DNA from 2 places in the Solibacillus sp. iso_87 genome. Region 1 is predicted to be linked to the other one. Evidence: riboswitches for the same ligand, from Rfam matches in the RefSeq annotation. Region 1 holds a riboswitch; the other holds the start of a gene.
What was found. A riboswitch is a leader RNA that binds a small molecule or an ion and turns the genes downstream of it on or off. The one in region 1 is predicted to bind S-adenosylmethionine.
Positions count from the first base shown of each region.

Region 2: it holds a riboswitch for S-adenosylmethionine, as region 1 does, so the genes downstream of both, AC0VXV_RS15330 (methionine ABC transporter ATP-binding protein) here and AC0VXV_RS01825 (O-acetylhomoserine aminocarboxypropyltransferase/cysteine synthase family protein) in region 1, are expected to answer to the same signal.

Region 1 covers NZ_CM149656.1:360,326-368,228, reverse strand. The annotation lists gene AC0VXV_RS01845 (DMT family transporter) at 49-915, opposite strand; gene AC0VXV_RS01840 (DNA-binding protein) at 1,037-1,267, shown strand; gene AC0VXV_RS01835 (homoserine dehydrogenase) at 1,322-2,308, opposite strand; gene AC0VXV_RS01830 (hypothetical protein) at 2,941-3,339, opposite strand; gene AC0VXV_RS01825 (O-acetylhomoserine aminocarboxypropyltransferase/cysteine synthase family protein) at 3,528-4,832, opposite strand; SAM riboswitch class I at 4,950-5,064, opposite strand; gene nfsA (oxygen-insensitive NADPH nitroreductase) at 5,306-6,040, shown strand; gene AC0VXV_RS01815 (hypothetical protein) at 6,085-7,764, opposite strand.
Region 2 covers NZ_CM149656.1:2,980,273-2,988,175, forward strand. The annotation lists gene gltB (glutamate synthase large subunit) at 1-1,814, opposite strand, end outside; gene gltC (glutamate biosynthesis transcriptional regulator GltC) at 1,933-2,835, shown strand; gene AC0VXV_RS15320 (MetQ/NlpA family ABC transporter substrate-binding protein) at 2,944-3,750, opposite strand; gene AC0VXV_RS15325 (methionine ABC transporter permease) at 3,903-4,571, opposite strand; gene AC0VXV_RS15330 (methionine ABC transporter ATP-binding protein) at 4,564-5,592, opposite strand; SAM riboswitch class I at 5,738-5,840, opposite strand; gene AC0VXV_RS15335 (thioredoxin family protein) at 5,902-6,204, opposite strand; gene AC0VXV_RS15340 (toprim domain-containing protein) at 6,212-6,538, opposite strand; gene gcvH (glycine cleavage system protein GcvH) at 6,628-7,008, opposite strand; gene AC0VXV_RS15350 (arsenate reductase family protein) at 7,089-7,445, opposite strand; gene AC0VXV_RS15355 (acyl-CoA dehydrogenase family protein) at 7,728-7,903, opposite strand, start outside.

The DNA of each region.
Region 1 (7,903 bases):
AGAGGTTCCAATTTCACCGCGGACTTATGCCAATAAAAAAACTGCCTCCTATGAAGCAGCTTTCTTTGTGCCGAATGTTAGCACAACTATTCCACCTAATAATAAACTAACACCGATCCATGCAACAAATGTTAAATGTTCCCCTACTAAAAACACACCGAGTAATGCGGCTGTTAAAGGTTCGGCTAAGCTTAATGTCACTGCGGCTGACGAACTGATTTTCTTTAAGCCACCTAAAAATAATATGTATGCCAAACTTGTAGCAGCAAGTGCCATAAAAAGAATCGGCCAAATATTTACGCCTTCTGTCAGCCAGCCAAAACCGTCTTTTGCTGCGAGCGGCAACAAAAACAGTGCGCAGATGGAAAAAGTCATTGCCACAGCAGGCAATGTTTCTTCCCTTTTCATCAACTGCTTGCTCACATTCGTATAGAGCGCAAACATGGAACCTGCTGTCAATGCTAACCCAATGCCAAGCGGGTTAATCGCCGTCTCACCTTGATTCATAAATAATAGTAAACAGCCGACAATGGCGAGTACTGTCGCAATTGCCCATACGAGGGTTGGCCGGACTTTCCAAAACACCCACTCGATGATTCCCGCAAATACCGGCGCACTACCGATTGTTACAACCGTCCCTACTGCAACTCCTGTAAAACGGACAGATGTGAAAAACAGACTTTGGAATAAAGCAATCGCAATTGCTGCTAAAATGGTCCACTTCCATGACCAGTTACGGAACGAGATTTTCCGCATTAAAAGAACCGCCAGCAGCAACACCCCGCCTCCAATACCAGACCTTACACCCGCTACCGCAAAGGAAGAAATCCCTTCTGACAAAAAAGTTTGTGTTGTTCCGACAGTCCCCCAAAGCATTGCAGCCAGCAGCACAAACAGATACGGTAAAATATTCACATCCCACACCCCATTTAATTATATTAATTATGCTATCATACGTTGTAAGTCTATTCGAGATGAAGTTTTATTAAAATCGTTTTATAATAAGGTTAACTAAAACTAAAAAGGAGGCATCATGATGTATAAAACGGTAGAACAAACTGCAGCAGATATAGGCATGCCTGAACATCAGGTTTTACAGTACATTTATGCTGGTCGCATTAAAGCAGTGCATGATGGTGAACACTTTTTAATTAATAGTGCGCAATTTTATACGTACCATCAACAACTCGAACGAATTAAAGAAGAAATCGAAATCTGGAGGAACACACCGATTCCTGAAGATATCGATATAAAAGATGAAGATTAAAAGAAAAGAAGCGAATTCGTCCATAGAGTTCGCTTCTTTTTTATTTTCTTCTTATTATATAGTTACTGTAAATCCCGCACGTTTACCGATAATTTCAGCGTAATCTTCTACCATTACACTTGCAGTCGGATACATTCCCGCTCCAGGTCCAATTACAGATAATGTTCCGATGTAGTTTGTCTCCATCGTTACTGCATTGAACACATCGTCTACTGGATAAAGCGGGTGTTCATTGTTTACTAGTAATGGTGCCACTTTTGCCTGAATCGTACCGTCTTCGAGTTTTTCCACTTCCGCCACATGACGATAACGCAGACCTTGCGCTGTTGCTTCCACTACTTGCTCTGATGAGATTGTATCGATGCCGATCACTTCAACATCTGCCCAATTTGGCTGTTCTCCAAATGCAAGGCTCGATAAAATCATAAGCTTTTTGAATGCATCCTGACCCGACACATCATTAAATGGATCTGCTTCAGCATAGCCTAATTGCTGCGCTTCTTTTAACGCTTGTTCAAAGCTCCAGCCTTCCGCACGCATCTTTGTCAAAATATAGTTTGTCGTTCCATTTAAAATTCCTTGAACACAGCTTACTTCGTTGACAAGAAGAATGTTTTTCATTGTTTTAATAATCGGCACACCGCCTGCTACCGTTGCCTCGAAGCCTACGAAAACACCATTTACTTTCGCCAATGCTTCAAGCTCCTCGCCCCGTTTTGCAAGCATTACCTTATTCGCTGTAATGACATGGCATTTCGCCTCAACAGCGCGCTTTAAGTAAGTGAATGCCGGCTCTTCATTTACAATCGCTTCAAATACAACTTGCAGATTATTTTCCGCCAGTACGTCATCCATTGATTCCGTCATTAAATGTTTTGTGCCCGGTACACGCTCACGGCTTGCATCGGTTACTAAAATCTTCGCGACCTCCAGTTCAACACCTAGCTTTTCGCGAAGCTCCTGCCTCTTTTCATTTAAAATATGGTAAATTCCCTGACCTACTGTGCCAAATCCTAAGATCGCTGCTTTGATTGTTGCCATTGCCTTTCTCCTCCAAATTCTTAACACACATATATTAACGAATAATTCAAAAAATTTATCTTAAAGAAAATTCTATCCTATATAATACATGAAAACAAGGGGAATCTCGCCTAGAAGGACATTTGTTTACTGTAAACGGTCAATATTCATCCAAATTTTATTCTTTAAGAGCTAATTTAGGGACTATGACGTAAGTATTTCCAGTCATTTCTTGTATTTGGGGCTAGGTGGTAAGAGCGTTTTGTTATTTTCTAATATATTCGGAAATCATCTAATATATTTTAAAATGTTCTAATAAAATTGTGGTCTTCTAATATAAACATTTAATGTTCTAATATGAGGCCGGAATGTGCTAAAATCCTCGCTTAATCTTCTAATATCGCTCACACTTCTTCTAATAACCCGCACCAATGTTCTAATAAAAACGTTACCACCGTTTCAGCACCCGTTTTTTGCCTTCAAAAATGCATACCCAAACCCCAAGTTCATCCAAATTCTAATAACATCACCATTTCTTCTAATATCCCCAAAACTTCTTCTAATAACCGTTTCTATTCTTCTAATAAACGGCATACACCGTAAAAAAAATAAAAAACACTAGCAAGGGGGCTCGCTAGTGTTCCGGAATTATTTTATACTGCCACGTTTATATCATTGTATGCCCGTAAACGATATGCAGTTAAAATCTTGGTCATGACGATTTCCTCTTTTGCCGAGTAGTTAGGGACCGCGTATGGGCGCTCCACTAACTGAAATTCACCATATTTTAAGAACCATTCTCTGGCTGGCGATAAAATATGGGCTGTACCATGAATTTTGTATTCTTCGGCAACTTCTTTTATAACATAACCCGCTGTGGCATGATCGTGAGCTTGTTCTGAGAAAGCACTGTGTCCAAAAACATGCTGCCACATAGTATTCACATCCGCCAAAATTTGCTGGATCGCGCAAGCGTTCACAAATTCCTTTACGTCATTTAGTTCATAAATAATATAGGCAGCAACGTTTTGTGCACTGTATACTTTCCCCATGTTGAACAACTCCTTTTCTTCCAATGATGCTGCAACATCACTTTAAATTTTTTCCGGTTGGTAATATTATTATTCCAATTGTATTACTCGGTATTACATTTGTCAATAAAACTTATGAAAATAGTAGGAATTAATTTTCTGAAAGTTACTTAGCTTCTCGAATGGGAAAAGCTAAGCCTTTTTAAGTTTTATGCGTTTGTTTCTGCGCCTACTTCAATCGCAACTTTCGCTAATGCCTGCTCTAAATCTGCGATAATATCTTCTGCTGCTTCTAACCCGATCGATAAGCGAATGAGCTCTTCCGATACGCCGGCAGTTTTTAATTCTTCCGCAGATAACTGTTGGTGCGTTGTACTTGCAGGGTGGATAATCAACGAACGGGCATCCCCAACGTTTGCTACATGTGAGAACAATTTCACGTTATCAATTACTTGACGCCCTGCTTCACGTTCGCCTTTAATGCCGAACGTAATAATTGATCCGAAGCCGTTTTTCAAATACTTCTTCGCTAAATCATGTGTCGCAAAATCTTCAAAGCCGTTGTAATTTACGTATTCCACAAATGGGTGGTTTCTTAAATACTCGGCAACTTTTTGTGTGTTTTCATTGTGACGGACAATACGCAAATGAAGCGTTTCAAGTCCTTGCAGGAAGTTAAATGCCGCGTCAGCAGATAATGTTGGACCAAAATCACGCAATAGTTGAACACGAAGCTTTGTCGCAAATGCAGCGCCTGCTGTGTCAATTCCGTAGCGTAGACCATGGTAAGAAGTATCCGGTTCTGTAAATCCTGGATGTCTTCCTTGCGTCCAGTCAAACTTCCCGGCATCAACGACAATTCCGCCGATTGTCGTTCCATGACCGCCAATCCACTTTGTTGCAGAATGAATGACAACATCCGCGCCGAATTCGATCGGATTACTTCCGTACGGGGAAGCAAATGTGCTGTCGATTAATAAAGGAAGACCGTTGTCATGAGCGATGTTTGCTACCGCTTCAATATCCAGTACTTTCAAGCTTGGATTTCCGATAATTTCAGCGAAGATCGCCTTCGTTTTATCCGTGATTGCCTCTTGGAAGTTTGCAGGATCTGATTCATCCACAAATTTTACTGTAATACCGTAGCGAGGCAATGTAGTTGCGAATAAATTGTAAGTCCCACCGTAAAGTGAACCTGCCGCAACAATTTCATCCCCTGCACCGGCTACGTTTAAAATCGAAAATGCCACTGCTGCTGCGCCAGATGAAAGCCCTACTGCAGCTGTGCCCCCTTCTAATAAAGCAACCCGTTCTTCAAATGCCCCGACAGTCGGGTTCATAATACGAGAATAAATATTTCCTGTTTCCTGTAATGCAAATAGACGTTGCGCATGAGCTGTGTCGTTAAATGCATAGGCCGTTGTACGGTAAACCGGAACTGCGATTGCCCCTGTTTCCGGGTCTGGCTTTTGACCCCCGTGTAATAATAAAGTTTCTGGTCTTAAATTTGTCATTTTATTACCCCCAAAAATTTAATCGATGGTGAAATCGGTGTTTTTTGAGGAGGATTTTTTAAATGAAAAAAACCCTCTTCAGTTAAGAAGAGGGTTGCGCATGAGCAAGTTTGCCTCCTCTTATCTTTCAAAATGATTGTCCATTTTGTAGGATTTAGCACCTTAGTCAGTTCATCACTTACTGGTTGCCGGGCATCTCAGGGCCTATTCCCTCCGCCGCTCTTGATAAGAGTTATGTGATTTGTGTTCCATCGTTGAGTCTCAGTATAAAACATACTAATCCGATATGTCAACACAAAAAATTAAAATTTTCAGATTTCTATTCTGATTACTCTTATCTGTATTTAACGATATGCAAAAATCTCCTCCCTATGAATTGAACAGACGCTAATAATCGACTTCAAGTAAAATATTGACTAAAATAAGGTTGAAGGATATACAAGTTACTTATTACATAAAAGGGAGATGTTCACGTGAATACTAAAGAATTATTACGCAGTCATACATCTGTTCGTAAATATACAGGTGAGGAAATTTCAAAAGAAACAGTCATCGATTTAATCGAAACAGCGCAAATGGCGGCAAGTTCGCATTTTGTACAGGCATACAGTGTCATCTGGGTAACGGATGAAGAAAAGAAAACGAAGCTTGGTGAACTGTCTAAAAACGAATTCCAGTTCAAAACAGCGGGTGCCTCTTTCTTGTTTTGCGTAGATTTCAAACGTCTGCAAGTAGCAGGTCAAAAGCACGGGGTCGATATTTCTGCTGACACGGCTGAAAACGTACTTGTAGGGGTAGCAGATGTTGCATTATTTGCCCAAAACTTCGTTATTGCAGCTGAATCAATGGGTTACGGCATTTGCTATATCGGTGGTGCCCGTACAAATCCTAAGGAAATCAGCGAGCTGTTCAATTTACCGCAATACGTTTTCCCATTATTTGCGATGACAATCGGTACACCGACAAAACGCAATGAAACAAAGCCGCGTTTACCGGTAGCTGCAGTATTGCATGAAAATGGTTATGACGTTGATAAATACGAGACGCTTCTAGAGGAATACGATGGAATTATGGAAGATTATTATAACAGCCGTTCTTCAAATCAGAAGACGGCAACATGGACGAAACAAATGGCTGATTACTTAGTTGAACAAAACCGTCCTCATATTAAAGAGTTCCTTGCTTCACAAGGCTTTACTTGGAAGTAAGCTAATAAAAAGGAGCATGCCGCAAAATGGCATACTCCTTTTGTTTATTTCAACCCTTCAATCTGTAATGCTTTTACAGGCTGGAAATCTTCTCCTGTTTTCGCATACGTAATCGTCGCCTGGTCACCTTCTTGCAAGTAAATCGCAAATGGTGCAACTTCTGTAGAAACGATGAAGTTTTCACCTGTGTTCGCCAGGAATGATACAATTGTGAAATCACCTACACGCTCTTTATAAACACGCACGACTTTTACCGTTGCCTTAGCTTCTTCGGCATTCGAAGTACCGTCTACCGTACTTCCGCCACGGCTTAGCGCTGTTTTATAAAGTCTTAACGCTTCATTTGGTGTTGTACCAAATGCCGAAATTTCAGGATTTGCTGCAGACACGATGAAGTAATTTTGCAGGAATCCGTTCGCATCAAGTACAGCTGACAGCCAGCTCGCTTCACCGTAGAAATTGTAAAGGATCGGCATTTCGCCTTCCCATTCTTTTTCAATAAATTTTTTCTCGATAATTTCAAGAGCCCCTTGTGAATCCATATAGGACTCTTCCAGATTTCCGGTATAGTATGTTGCTTCACCAGTACGTGCATGCGTTAATGCATAACCAAGCATCGAGTCAACGCCCTCTTTTGGACTTGTAAAATCAGTGAAATAATACATTTCCCCGTCTTCCATAAAGACCGGGCTTACATTTGCTTCCGTACCTTCATCACTCGGCAACTTAACATCCTTTTTGCCGACAAGACTATTCCAGAAGCCATGAACATAGTTACCATAATAACTGTTTTGCAAACTTACTGTTTCCGGTGATACAGCACCGTCAATAAATGCCGGTACATCTGCAATCGCAATTTTCTCTGTTGCACCCGTCTCCGCATCAACAAGCACAACCCCTTTTACATCAAAGCCGTTACGTGCCGAAATAAATTCGCCGTAAGAACGGATGTAATATGGTTTTCCATCCTCATCAATTTCCAGCTGCGGATCTCCATAGAAAATTAATGATGGATTTTGAAGACGAATATGACGCTCCAGATTTTTATTTAAATAAGCAGATGGAACATAGCTCATTTCAGCCTTCACAAACCTTGGATTATCGCTTGAATCTGTAGCACTCATCGTGAAATAACCAGGTGTTGTTTTTCCGTTGAACCACTTAAAGAATCCTGAAAACTCTACAGGTGCAATATAAACATACTGATCATTCACTTTTTGAATTTGCAAATTTCCTAATTCATAATAGCTCGTGTTTGGCACCTGTCCAAACGCTTTTTTCATTTTGTTTTTAACGAACTTCGGCGGTACACTTGCCGGTGTTTTCGTCTCATCAAACGGCGAAATTTCTGTCTTTTCCTTCATCTCTGAAGACTTGAATTTTTCATCTGCATTTAAAAATGGCGCACTTACTAAATAGCCAATCCCAATAATGCTGACAAGCACGATCGCCGATTTAATTTTTTGTTCCTTACCGACTGCAAATATTGCCCCGATAATCGCTACAACAGGTATTACATATAAAAAAATCGTCCAGCTTAGATCGATTTTAGAAATATATACTGTTAAAAATACTGAAACAAAACTTACTATAAATGTTGTAATGAATAAGCTCGTAAATGTTTTTGATGAAAGCTCCTTATTGCGAACCTTTTTTGATAACGGCATTAATAATAATGTGATCAAAAGTGATCCAATTGCCGTTATTAGCAATAATTGTCCCATAACAATCACCCTCTCTTACTTACTATGTACGAATAACCTTCCAAAAAGATTCATAAACAAGTAAAACTGCATAATTTCTGGCATAATAGAGCATATATTGAATTTTTATGAAATCATAGTTTGGTTATTTGGTAATTAT
Region 2 (7,903 bases), 1.3 Mb from region 1:
AAGATAGCCGCTTCCGCTTCTGTTTTAATTCGGTTAAGTTCACTTTCTAAATTTTCCGTAAATTTCAGTGAGATTTCCGCTACTTCAAAATGTTCTTCGTTATTATTTACGATTTGCTCATATTCTGCAGTCGTTAATACCGGCGTTTTCAGCATGAGGCGACGTGCATTTTGAGCATTCGGATGTAATAAATCACCTTCCGCTCCAAGCAACGTCATTGTCGATGTCACGACATGTTCACGAATGGAATCAATCGGCGGGTTTGTCACTTGTGCAAATAGCTGCTTAAAGTAATTAAATAATGATTGCGGTCTATCTGACAGAACAGCTAATGGTGTATCATTCCCCATCGAACCAAGCGGATCTTTTCCCTCATTTGCAAGAGGTACAATATATTTTTGTACGTCCTCAAATGTGTAACCGTGAATTTTCTGGCGTAATGTAAGATCATTTATTTCCGGTAACTGCTCATCCTTTTCTTCAAGTTTGATCATATTTTCTTCCAGCCATGCTGCATAAGGTTTTTCTGCTGCGGCTTCGGATTTCAGCTCGTCATCCGAAATGATTTTTCCTTGTTCTAAATCGATTAACAGCATGCGACTTGGGCTTAATCGGTCCTTATAAAGAATATCTTCCTCTGCGTAATCGACAACCCCTGTTTCAGATGAGAAAATAACATGATCGTCTTTTGTCACATAAAGTCTTCCAGGTCGTAAGCCGTTACGGTCTAAAATGGCTCCGATTTGTTTGCCGTCCGTGAAGCAAATAGCAGTCGGTCCATCCCAGGGTTCCATTAAGCTTGCATGATATTGATAAAACGCTTTACGGTCTTCATCAATGCGCGGATTTTCTGTCCATGGCTCCGGAATCATCATCATCGCTGTCTCTGCAGGTGAACGACCAGCCAATACAAAAAATTCAAATGCGTTATCAAGCATCGATGAATCAGATCCCGTTGTATCTATTATCGGTAATAGCTTTTCAAGGTCATCCCCAAACGCTTCAGATACGAACTGTTGCTCACGTGCACGCATCCAGTTAATATTACCGCGCAATGTGTTAATTTCCCCGTTATGGATAATGTAGCGGTTTGGATGGGCCCGTTTCCAAGATGGGAATGTATTCGTCGAGTAACGTGAATGCACTAGCGCTAGTGCGGATACAAAGCTTTCGTCCTGAAGATCAATATAAAATTCACTTACTTCTTCTGGTGAAAGCAATCCTTTAAAAACAATCGTCTGACTTGAAAGACTTGGAATATACAGTTCGAATTGTTGCTCCGTTGCCCAATGTTCAAGCTGTTTGCGGATGACATACAGTTTTCGTTCGAACGCCTTATTGTCGTTTTCGTTTGAACGAATAAATACTTGGCGAACAACCGGTGCAGTCGATTTAGCAATCTCACTCAAACTTTCCTTATTTGTCGGAGCAGTTCTCCAGCCGATCAGTTGCTGATTTTCCTGTTCAATTAATTCGTTCATCTTTTGTTCAATTTTTAGGCGTTCGTTTTCATTCTCTGTGAAAAAAATTTGACCAACACCATATTCACCCATTTCAGGTAAATTAAGCTCCGTACAATTTTGTTGAAAGAAAGCATGTGGGATTTGAACTAACAGCCCTGCCCCATCTCCTGTCTTGCCGTCCCCGCCGCGTCCTGCACGGTGTTCTAAGCGACATAACATTTCCAATCCTTTTTTTACAATCTGATGTGAAGGTATTCCTTTTATATTTGCATACATGCCGATTCCGCATGCGTCATGTTCAAATTCAGGATTATATAACCCTTGTGCTTCTGGTAACTGATGAAAACTCATATTCATTCCCCCTCATTCTTTCAATCCCGTATTTACATTTTAAAGTTTTCGAAATAATATAAACAATATATAGTTTGGATATAAACAATCTACTTTTTAGATGAATGGGGTGGAAATTGTGGAATTAAGACAGTTACGTTACTTTGTAGAGGTGGCAGAACGAGAGCATATTTCTGAAGCAGCGGAGCATTTACACGTTGCCCAGTCTGCAATTAGCAGGCAAATTGCCAACCTGGAAGAAGAACTCGGCACACCGCTTTTTGAACGAATTGGGCGTAACGTAAAGTTGACGCCGGTGGGGAAGATTTTTTTGGAACATTGTATTACCGCACTCAAGGGAATTGATTTTGCTGCAAAGCAGGTAGAAGAATTTTTAGACCCGGCAAAAGGGACAATTAAAATAGGTTTCCCTACAAGTTTGGCAAGCTATGTATTGCCGACCGTCATTTCGGCATTTAAAAAAGAATACCCGGAAATTTCTTTCCATCTACGCCAGGGCTCCTATAAATATTTGATTGATGCAGTTAAAAATCGTGAGCTGAATTTAGCTTTGCTTGGACCATTACCACCAAAAGACGAAGCAATCAATACGACCGTACTTTTCAGCGAAAATATCCATGCATTGTTGCCCGCAACACATCCACTAGCAAAAAAAGAGTCGATTAACCTTGTCGATTTGCGTAATGATCAATTTGTACTTTTTCCAGAAGGCTATATTTTAAATAAAGTGGCTGTTGATGCATGCCGCTCTGTAGGCTTTATGCCGAATATTACTTCCGAGGGAGAAGATATGGATGCTTTAAAAGGGCTTGTGGCTGCAGGAATCGGTGTGACACTTTTACCGGAAAGTTCACTTTATGATTCAACTCCGCGCATGACCGTCAAAGTGCCGATCGCCATTCCTAATATTAGACGCACAGTCGGCATCATTGCACCAACATCAAGAGATCTTGCCCCATCCGAAGAAGTATTCGTCAAATTCATATCCAATTTTTATTCACGATTAACACGATTCCAATAAAAGGTTCGGACAGAAATAGTTATTTCATTGGATAAGGAGATATCCCATTTTATGTCCAGAAAAAAACCATTTTCTCCCCGAAAGAGAGAAAATGGTTTTTTGAATATTTTATTCGCCTGAAACAGGTACTACTGAGCCGCCCCACTCTTCCAGGATAAAGTCTTGAATTTCTTTTGAGCGTAATGCATCAATTAATGCTTTAATTTCTTTTGAATCTTCATCGCCAGATTTTACTGCAATAATGTTTACATATGGTGATTCGCTAGACTCGATTGCGATTGAATCTTCCAATGGGTTAATGCCGTTATCGATTGCGAAGTTTGAGTTGATCAATACCGCATCGCCTTCTTCATTTTCGTACATTTGCACTAATAATTCAGCTGCTGTGTCTGCATCGAATACGAAGTTTTTCGGATTATCTACGATGTCCTTTGTTTCTGCTTTTGTTTTATCAATACCTTCTGCTAATGTGATTAAACCTTGTGCTTCAAGTAATGAAAGCATACGGCCGTGGTCTGCTACTGAGTTAGAAAGTAAAATTGTTGCACCTTCAGGAAGTTCTTCTAAAGATGAATATTTTTTAGAGTATATACCGATTGGCTCGATATGAATACCGCCAGCATTTGCAAAGTCGTAATCGAAATCTGCTTTTTGTGCTTCGAAGTATGGAATGTGCTGGAAGTAGTTTGCATCTAAATCACCATTTTCTAAATCTTGGTTTGGAAGTACGTAATCCGTATAAGGTTCGATTTCCAGCTCAATACCTTGTTCCTCTAAAATTGGTTTAACTTTTTCAAGGATTACTGCGTGTGGTGTATTTGATGCACCAACTACTAATTTCTCATCTTCGCCGCCACATGCCGCTAAAGCAAGTACTGAAGCTCCTAAAATAACACTTGATAATAATTTCTTCATTTGTTTTACCTACCCTTTTTTAGTTTGTTCAGTTTATCGAAACAGTTTTTATATTCTGATTATTCATCTTGTAGACGCGCACTTTTTTAAAGTTTGCGTCCACATTGTTTCGATGCACCAATATTTATAATTACGGCCTTATTAGCCACTAACTATCGTTTGTCCACTCTTGCTGTAATGAAATCCCCAATATACTGGATGATGAATACGACAACTAAAATTAAAACTGTTGCCATTAATGTCACATCTGTCCGGTTACGCTGGAAACCGTCAAGGAATGCCAGGTTTCCTAAACCACCAGCACCGATAATGCCGGCCATTGCTGTATATCCTACTAACGCGACAGCTGTAACAGTAATACCAGAAATTAATGCCGGTAAGCTTTCCGGAATCAGCACTTTCCAAATAATCGTAGAAGTTTTCGCTCCCATTGAGCGGGCCGCTTCAATGACACCTTTATCAATTTCTCTTAATGCTATTAATACCATGCGCGCATAAAATGGTGCTGCCCCAATAATTAGCGCAGGTAATGCTGCATTGGCGCCACGGATTGTTCCTAGTAAAAACTTTGTGAACGGAATTAATAAAATAATTAAGACGATAAATGGAATCGAACGGAAAATATTTACGAGTGATCCTGTCAAAAAGTGTACAATTCTATTTGCCCATAATTGATTGTCGCTCGTTAAAAATAAGACTATCCCAATCAGAATTCCGAGTATAAATGTGATGACTGTCGCAACAGCCGTCATATACATTGTTTCATATGTTGCTTCGAGCATTTTACCCCAATCTACGTTCGGAAATAATTGATTAAACATGCTCAATCACCTCCGCCTGAATTTCTTGCTTCGCTAAAAAGCTCAATGCTTCCGCGACTGCTTTCGGCTCGCCATCGATATGAATAAATAATGTACCGAACGAACCGCCCGTTGTATTCGAGATTTTGCCATGCACTATATTTACAACTACGTCAAATTGCTTAATTATTTGTGAGATGACAGGCTGTTCTGTCGTTGCCGCGGCAAATGTTAATTTAGCGATTTTGCCTTCTGGATAATTAGCTAAAATCTGTTCAAGTAATGCTTGTGTTTCCTGTGTTTCACCAGAAGCTTGAGATACGAAGTTTTTCGTAATCGGTGCTTGAGGATGCTGGAACACTTGCAATACATCTCCCTGTTCCACTACTTTTCCGGCTTCCATAACAGCTACTCTGTTACAGATTTTACGGATAACATGCATTTCATGTGTAATGAGTACAATTGTAAGTCCGATGTTTTTATTAATATCAAGCAGCAATTCCAAAATCGAATCTGTTGTTTCAGGATCAAGCGCTGAAGTCGCTTCATCACATAAAAGCACTTCCGGATTGTTTGCCAACGCTCGTGCAATGCCGACACGCTGCTTTTGCCCGCCTGAAAGTTGAGAAGGATACGCTTTCCCTCTCCCTTTTAAACCAACAAGTTCAATTAGCTCTTGTACTCGCTTTTCACGATCACCTTTTGAAACACCCGCAATTTCAAGTGGAAATGCGATATTTTCTTCAACTGTACGTGACCAAAGCAGATTGAAGTGCTGGAAAATCATACTTATTTTTTGACGTGCTTCTCGTAATTTTGCCCCGGAAGCTTTTGCAATATCCTGGCCACCTACAATGACAGAACCTGTTGTCGGCTTTTCCAAACCGTTCAGCAAGCGAATCATTGTACTTTTACCGGCACCACTGTAGCCGATAATACCGTATATTTCTCCTTTGTTAATCGATAAGCTTACATTATCAACTGCTGTAAGTTTACCGTTTTTCGTGTTATACACTTTAGTAATATTTTGTATATCAATCATCAGTTGTACTCCTTCTAAGTCGAAATAACCTGCCTGCTATTTCAAAATCATCTTCTTTTTTCATCCAAAACCTCCGTTGAATAAAAAAAACCTTTCTACCACGACAAGTAGAAAGGTTTCACATATATTTATACGGTAAACCGTTCTCTCATCTTTCAAAGTTTAAACTTTGTGTGAATTGGCACCTTTGCGTAAACGCTGGTTGCCGGGCTTCATAGGGCACTTCCCTCCACCTCTCTTTATAAGAGTAACGTTATTAAGTTTTATTATTATGAATGTTACTTTATCACGACAAAGAGACTACGTCAATTACTTTTTTAATATTTCATACAAAAACGGTACGGATTTAAATGCATAAATCTTATTCGTTAGTTCTCCTTTGTCTGAAACGATTAAACAAGGTACACTTTCAATTTTCAATTCATATGGTAAATCCCCTAAATAATTGATATTTGCCATACCAAGAGGGAGATCTGGGAGTAATTTCTCAATTACATCCAACATTTTTTCCGACACTTCACATGTGCCGCACATAGGCGTATATAAGAAAAACGCTGTCTGATCGTGCTGTTGTACATTCTGTTCCCACTGCTGTTTCGTCCATTGTTCCATTATACTGTCATCCTTCTTTTACTAAAAATTTTGCCTGTAGTAAAATATCCTTTAAGATTTTAGTAGGTGTTTTTTCTACTTCTACATATTCGTGAGGTATGATAAGCTGTGTCGCTTCGGGATATGCACGGTTCATCAGTTTACGTAACTTTTCACCGTTTTTATCTGCATCAAACATCGTGATAATTTCATCTTGCTCATATTCTTCCAATAAATCAATCAAATTGACTTCGCTTATTGTGCCATTTGTACAAATAATCGTCACGTCCTCAGCTAATATCGGGAGTAATCTCAATTTATCGGCACGACCTTCTACAACGATACACTTTCCCATCCTTACACGCTTCCTTTCATCCGTCACATTATATATAGAATAACAAAAAAACACTAAAACCTTTAATTAGAAGGCTTTAGTGTTCCAGATTATTGTTCGATTAAAGCAGTGTAAGCGTCTGAATCTAATAATTCATCAACTTCTGCTTCACTTGTTAACTCAACAGTAACCATCCATGCATTACCGTATGGAGATTCATTTACGTATTCTGGATTGTCCAATAATTCTTCGTTGATTGCTACAACTTTACCTGAAAGTGGTGCATATAGTTCAGAAACTGTTTTAACAGACTCTACACTACCGAAAGGCTGATCCTTTGAAATTTCATCGCCTACTTCAGGTAACTCTACGAATACGATATCGCCTAATTCAGACTGTGCGAAATCTGTAATACCGATTGTCGCTTTACCGTCTTCAATTTTAACCCACTCATGCTCTTTTGAATAACGTAATTCTTTAGGTGTGCTCATTCGAAAACCTCCATGTTATATGTAGTACATTCAAGTTCATTTTGCCATATTTCGTTCGGAAATACAATGTGAATAACTGTTTATTTCCAAGTTTCTAAGAAGTCAGACTCCTTAAATCCTAAAGTTAATTTTTTACCATCTGTAACGATTGGTCGCTTAATTAACATACCATCCGATGCTAACAGCTCTAATTGCTCATCTTCAGACATTGTAGGTAATTTATCTTTTAGGCCTAATTCACGATATTTCACGCCAGATGTATTAAAAAATTTCTTCAATGGCACTCCACTTGCTTCGTAAATTGCTTTAAGTTCCTCTTTAGATGGTGTCTGCTCAACAATATGAATATTTTCATAGTCCACACCTTGCTCATCTAGCCATTTTTGCGCTTTTTTACAAGTTGTACATTTCGGATATTGGATGAATTTTACTGTCATGTAAGTACTCCTTTTTGCCCTGGATTTCCCTATATTGTAACGGATATAGAAGGACAAATCAAAAATGTGTTCGCATTATCGGAGTTTTAGTGGTTATGGTCTTTATTAGAAGATGTGTGACGATATTAGAACATGACGGGCATATTATAGAAGAACGGCTTCACTTATTTGAAACTTTGGGTAACCTAGAATTTCTGAAATTATATTAGAACATCTTACGTTTTATTAGAAAATCTATAGAAAAACCGGGTGCAAAGCCATGCACCCGATTACAATCATTTATTAAACTACATATTTTTCTGCTTCGATTAGTTTCGCAGCAGCTTCACGTTTTTTCGGAATTAAGTTGTAAGGGTTGTTGCGCGTTAATTTACGTAATGCTGATAAAATCATACGTGCATCGTCACCTTCAACTGAAGCGATTAATGTTTCTTTTGCTTCTTTTTCGATTTCTGCGA